2 linked regions of the Gemmatimonas sp. genome follow. The protein of the gene in region 2 binds, or shares a complex with, the protein of the main gene of each other region. Links are inferred from orthologs where the notes say so. Each region holds a gene or a part of one and is shown on either strand. Other genes may lie near its edges. The genes, in order: metK and groL.

Region 1 (3,273 bases), on a different replicon or contig from region 2:
GGTGCCGAAGGCACGCTGCTGATCGCGCCCTCCGAGCACGAACTCGAGGACGCGCGTTTGCGTGTGGAGCAGGAGGCCGGTCGCGTCGGCGAGATGCGCGAGATCGCGCACAGCGAAGCGATCACTCCCGATGGCGTGCGCATGGTCATTCGCGCCAACGTCGACATCCCCGAAGAAGCGGAGATGAGCGCGACCAGTGGTGCCGATGGCGTGGGCCTCATGCGTACGGAGTTCCTCGTCGTCGGCCGCGCCACGATGCCCGACGAGGAAGAACAGTACAAGGCCTACAAGAAAGTCATTCAGGCCTTCGGCACGCGTCCCGTCATCATTCGCACGTTCGATGTCGGCGGCGACAAACTGCCGGTAGGCGGATTCCCCAGCGAGGCCAATCCGTTCCTCGGCTGGCGCGCCATCCGCATGTGTCTCGACGAGAGCGAAATGTTCAAGGTGCAGCTCCGCGCGCTGCTGCGCGCCGGGGTGCACGGCGATCTGCGCATCATGCTGCCGCTGGTCGTCACCGTCGACGAAGTGCGGGAAACACGCCAGTTGATCGACGTAGCCGTGGCCGAACTGGCTGCACGTCGCATTCCATTCCGGGCTGATGTACCGCTGGGCGTGATGGTTGAAACGCCGGCCGCCGCCATTGCCAGTGATACGCTGGTGCGTGACGTCGACTTCTTCAGCATCGGTTCGAACGACCTCGTCCAGTACACGCTCGCCGTCGACCGTGGCAACGCGAACCTCGCCCCCCGCTTCACGCCGTTCCATCCCGCCGTGCTTCGCCTGATCGCGCAGGTGCAGGCCACCGGGGCGGCCCACGGCATCGATGTCTGCGTCTGCGGCGAAATGGGCTCCCAACCGCTGGCGGTGTTCGCCCTCATGGGACTCGGCATCCGTCAGCTCAGCGTGGCCCCGCGGGCCGTCGGTGAAGTAAAGCGGGTCATTCGCAGCGTGCGGATGGCCGCGGCGCAGGATGCGGCCCAGGCCGCACTCGCGGCCGGAACCGCGCGCGAAGCGGAAACACTGTTGCGTCGTCGTTTGCGTACCGAACTCGATGCGGCCGCCCAGTCGGGCGGGTTGCCCGCACTTTCATAGCGGACTAGTCTACGCGAGACCCTCTCGCACGAACCTTCTACCCAGAGTGCTGCGTGGCCGATCGTCACCTGTTTACGTCGGAGTCCGTGACCGAAGGACATCCGGACAAGATCGCGGATCAGATTTCGGATGCCGTGCTCGACGCCATCTTGGCCAAGGATCCCGCAGCGCGCGTCGCCTGTGAGACCTTGGTGACGACCGGCTTGGTGGTGATCGCCGGCGAAATCACGACGTCGGCCTACGTGCCGCTGCCGGAGATCGTGCGCAAGACCATCGAAGGGATCGGCTACACCGACGCCAACTTCGGTTTCGACAATAAGACCTGCGCCGTCATGAGCACGATCGACGCGCAGTCGCCCGACATCTCGCAAGGCGTGGACACCGGCGGCGCCGGCGACCAAGGCATGATGTTCGGCTATGCGACCGACGAAACGGCGGAACTCATGCCGTTGCCCATCCAGCTTGCGCACGCCCTCACGCACCGCCTGTCGGCGCTGCGCAAGGACGGCTCGCTGCCGTGGCTCCGCCCCGACGGCAAGGCGCAGGTCTCGGTGATCTACGAAGGCGATCGTCCGATTGCCGTCGACACGGTCGTCATCTCCACGCAGCACGACGAGAAGGTGTCGAACACCAAGCTCCGTCGCGCCATCCTCGACGACGTCATCATGGCGTCGATTCCCGAGGAGTATCTGCCCAAGCGCCTCAAGACCCACATCAATCCCACCGGCCGCTTTGTCATTGGTGGCCCGCAGGGTGATGCCGGTCTGACCGGACGCAAGATCATCGTCGACACGTACGGCGGCATGGGCCGTCACGGTGGCGGCGCCTTCAGTGGGAAGGATCCGTCCAAGGTCGATCGCTCGGCCTGCTACGCGGCGCGGTGGGTGGCCAAGAACATCGTGGCGGCGAAGCTCGCCTCGCGCTGTGAAGTGCAGGTAGCCTATGCGATCGGTGTCGTCCAGCCGGTGTCGGTGTACGTCCAGACCTTCGGGACCGGCGTGGTGTCCGACCGGGCGATCGAGGCCGCGGTGAACGAGGTGTTCGACCTCACGCCGCGCGGCATCACGCGTGATTTGGACCTGCGCAAGCCGATCTATCAGGCCACCGCCGCGTACGGGCATTTCGGTCGCCGTCCGGAAACCGTGGGGCGCGGCCGCTCGGCCCGCACCACGTTCACATGGGAACGCACCGACCGCGTCGCCGCGCTCAAGCGCGCCATTCGGTGATCCGCGAGGGGGCACCGCTCCGCACCACACGTGCCGAGCGGTGTGCCCCGCGGACGGCGTGCCGTCCTCGCGTTCGCCTGCACGAGGAGTAACGATGATGGTTGAAGTCACGGTGGCCCGACTCGGGCTCGACAGCGCGACGAATTCCTACGTCGTCATTCTCCGCGAACGAGGCGGGAAGCGCGTCCTGCCCATCTGGATCGGGCAGCCGGAGGCGGAGTCGATCGTGATGCAGATGAATTCGGTGAAGCGCGAACGGCCGATCACGCACGACCTCTGCAAGTCGCTCATCATCGGGCTCGGTGGCACGCTGCGCCGCGTCTCCATCACTCGCGTACAAAAGAACACGTACTACGCCGAGATGCAGATCGACGGACCCATCGGCGTAGTCGAGGTCGACGCCCGTCCGTCCGACAGTATCGCGATTGCCCTGCGGCTCGACGCGCCGATCTTCGCGCCGTCCGCATTGCTCACTGCGCTCGACGACGATCAGGATGACGACGGCGATGACTTCTCCGTCCACGCCTCCGACAGCGAACTGACGGCCGAACAGCTCAAGGCCTATCTCGAGAACCTCCGGCCGGAAGACTTCGGCAAGTTCTCGCCCTGACGTTTCCGCTCCCCCACCCGATTGTCCACCGCGTGTCCCGACTCCCGTCGTTCTTCCGACTTCTCGCGCTGACCCTCGTCGCCGCGACCGCCGCCGCGACCGCCACGACGTTGCACGCGCAACCGCGCTCCGTCGATGGACGCGTTCGACGTCCCGTCAGGGTCAACGCGGACTCCACCGGCATGGGACCGGCCGTCGGTGCGTGGGTCACGCTGCATCGCGTCGGCAAGGACACCGCTGGACCGATCGACTCCATCCGCACTGACGCGCAAGGACACTATCGCTTCCGGTGGACGCCCTTCGGCACGGCGGATGGTGTCTACTTCGCGTCGACGACATGGG
Region 2 (3,159 bases):
CGGCTGCAGTCGGTGGGACGTCGGCCGGAAGAGATCAGCGCGCTTTTGCTGACGCACGAGCACACCGATCACGCGAGCGGCGCCGTAGCAGCGTGCGCGCGGTGGGGGTGGCCCGTGTACGGATCGGGGGGCACGATCGACGCGCTAGGCAGCGGCAGCGGAACGGACGTGCCATTGCGCGATGCACGGGCGTTCGCGGCGCAGGGGCCAACCTTGATCAGTGGTTTCCTGATCGAGACGTCGTCGGTGCCGCATGACGCACGGGATTGCTGTGCACTCGTCTTGACCGACATCCGGAGTGGTGCGCGCGCGGGGGTGGCGATGGATGTCGGACGTGTTCCGGATACCCTGCCGGTCGCCTTTGAGCGGTTGGACCTCTTGGTGGTCGAATCGAATCACGACGAGCAGATGCTCGCGCGCGGTCCGTATCCCTGGTCGCTGAAACAACGGATCAGCGGAGGACTCGGACATCTCTCGAACGGCGCCGCCGCCGCGTTCGTGAGCGCGTGTGCGCATCGCGGACTGCGTGGGGTTCTGCTCACGCATCTGAGCGAAACCAACAACCTGCCCTCGCTGGCGATCGAGCGAACGCGCGCAGCACTGCGCCGCGCGGGATGGACCCGCGACGCGTTGTTGGCGGCGTCGCAGCAGCTCCCGTTGCCGCCGATGACGTCGACCGGTGAAGCGGCGTGGTTGGTGCGCGCGTCGCAATTGTCGCTCGGCTTCTAACCGCCACACGACGGGTTCGAACGGCAGAACGGGCGCCCGATTGGGCGCCCGTTCTGTTTCCTTCGACCGTTGGAACGGCTTAGTACATGCCGCCCATGCCACCGCCGCCGCCGCCACCATGGCCGCCGCCGGCAGGAGCCGAGTTGTCCTTCTTCTCGACGATAAGCGCTTCCGTCGTGAGGAGGAGACCGGCGATCGACGCGGCGTTCTGCAACGCCGTGCGGGTCACCTTCGTCGGGTCGATCACGCCGGCCTGCACGAGGTCTTCGTACACATCGGTCAGCGCGTTGTAGCCGAAGCTGGTTTCCTTCGCCGTGCGGATCTTCTCAACGACGATGGAGCCTTCACCACCTGCGTTCTGGACGATGATGCGGAGCGGCTCTTCGATCGCGCGACGCACGATGTCGACACCGATCTGCTCGTCGCGCTCGACGACTTTGACGTCCTTGAGCACGTGCTGCGCGCGGATGAGCGCGACGCCGCCGCCGGGGACGATGCCTTCTTCAACGGCGGCACGCGTGGCGTGCAGCGCGTCTTCGACGCGAGCCTTCTTCTCCTTCATTTCCGCTTCGGTCGCGGCGCCGACATTGATGACGGCCACACCACCGGCGAGCTTCGCGAGACGCTCCTGGAGCTTCTCACGATCGTAATCCGACGTGCTCTTTTCAATGGCACCGCGGATTTCCTTGACGCGGCCTTCGATGTCCTTCGTTTCGCCGCCGCCGTCGATGATCGTCGTGTTGTCCTTGTCGATCACGATGCGCTTGGCCGTGCCGAGGTCCGTAAGGACCGCGTTTTCGAGCTTGAAGCCGACTTCGTCGGACACGACCTGACCCTTGGTCAGCGTCGCGATGTCCTGCAGCATCGCCTTACGACGATCGCCAAAGCCCGGCGCCTTGACGGCGACGACGCGCAGCGTGCCGCGCAGCTTGTTGACGACGAGCGTGGCGAGCGCTTCGCCTTCGATGTCTTCGGCGATGATGAGGAGCGGCTTGCCGAGCTGGGCAACCTTCTCGAGCACCGGGAGAAGATCCTTCATGGCAGAGATCTTCTTGTCATGAATCAGGATCATGGCGTTGTCGAGCACCGCCTCCATCTTCTCCGGATCCGTGACGAAGTACGGCGAGAGATAGCCACGGTCAAACTGCATACCGTCAACCGTCTCCAGCGTCGTCTCGAGGCCCTTGGCCTCTTCGACGGTGATCACGCCGTCCTTGCCGACCTTTTCCATCGCTTCCGCGATGAGGTTACCAATCTCGGGATCGTTATTCGCCGAGATGGTGCCGACCTGCGCGATTTCCTTCTTGCCCGTGGTGGGCACGGAGATACGCTTCAGTTCTTCAACGATGCTCGCAACGGCCTTTTCGATGCCGCGCTTCAGCGCCATCGGGTTGGAGCCGGCGGTCACATTCTTGAGGCCTTCACGGAAGATCGCCTGGGCGAGCACCGTGGCGGTCGTGGTGCCGTCGCCAGCGAGATCCGACGTCTTGGTCGCGACTTCCTTCACCATCTGCGCGCCCATGTTCTCGATCGGATCGGCCAGCTCGATTTCCTTCGCGACCGTGACACCGTCCTTGGTGATCGTCGGGGCGCCGAACTTCTTGTCGATGACGACATTACGGCCCTTCGGTCCGAGCGTGACCTTCACGGCCTCGGCGAGCTGATCGACGCCACGCTTGAGAGCAGCGCGCGCGTCCACGTTGAAATGCAGTTCCTTGGCAGCCATGGTTGCTATTTTCCGTTGAGTGGTTCGAAGACGATTAGCTGATCACCGCGAGCACATCCGACTCGCGGAGGATGAGCAGCTGCTCACCGTCGATCGTCACTTCCGTACCGCTGTACTTCCCGTACAGGATCTTGTCGCCGACCTTCACGTCCATCGGCACGCGGGTCTCCTTCTCATAACGGCCCGGGCCAACAGCCACGACAGAACCCTGCTGCGGCTTTTCCTTGGCGGTATCCGGGATGTACAGTCCACCGCGCATCTGTTCCGCTTCTTCGCTCGGCTTCACGACGACGCGATCAGCGAGCGGCGCTACCTTGGCGGCACTCTGAGTGGCCATAACTGTTGTCTCCTGCGTATGTGTCAGGGATCGAACCAATGAATATGCTCGATGTTAGCACTCAAGCGAGTCGAGTGCTAACGACCAAAAGCTAAACGAAACGACGGTGGCAGTCAAGCGGGGCGCACGGTCGATACAATTCTGTAACTGCAAGCAATAAAAGCGTTTAGCGTTCGACTCGAACTGCCGATTCGACATTCGACGGCTCAATGTGGCAGATGTATCCCGCAGCAGACTGCCTTGACGGCAGCCCCCGCATCGGGGAAGCCGCTGCCTACTGCACAACCAGCAGCTCGTATGCCAAGCGCAATCCCTGCAGGGTAAGCGTCGGCTCGATGAGATCGAACTCCGAACACCACGGCTGCAG

The links.
Region 1: the proteins of groL (region 2) and metK are in contact, whole or in part, in a cryo-EM structure (PDB 8P4O), measured with the Escherichia coli proteins. The link is inferred for Gemmatimonas sp. from one-to-one orthologs.

What each region holds. Positions count from the first base shown.
Region 1 is NZ_JANPLK010000014.1:19,381-22,653, reverse strand. Bases 283-3,234 are described here. They hold metK (methionine adenosyltransferase), read left to right. Parts: upstream 283-1,148; coding sequence 1,149-2,321; downstream 2,322-3,234. Other genes in these bases: RMP10_RS04245 (hypothetical protein), read left to right, coding at 2,964-3,234; RMP10_RS04250 (bifunctional nuclease family protein), read left to right, coding at 2,416-2,931; ptsP (phosphoenolpyruvate--protein phosphotransferase), read left to right, coding at 283-1,095. Also shown: more of ptsP, read left to right, coding at 1-282; more of RMP10_RS04245, read left to right, coding at 3,235-3,273. UniProt on the Escherichia coli protein: Catalyzes the formation of S-adenosylmethionine (AdoMet) from methionine and ATP.
Region 2 is NZ_JANPLK010000042.1:53,683-56,841, reverse strand. What follows is about bases 133-2,970. They hold groL (chaperonin GroEL), read right to left. Parts: upstream 2,456-2,970; coding sequence 809-2,455; downstream 133-808. Other genes in these bases: RMP10_RS10940 (co-chaperone GroES), read right to left, coding at 2,490-2,792; RMP10_RS10950 (MBL fold metallo-hydrolase), read left to right, coding at 133-729. In the rest of the region: more of RMP10_RS10950, read left to right, coding at 1-132; RMP10_RS10935 (type III pantothenate kinase), read right to left, coding at 3,067-3,159.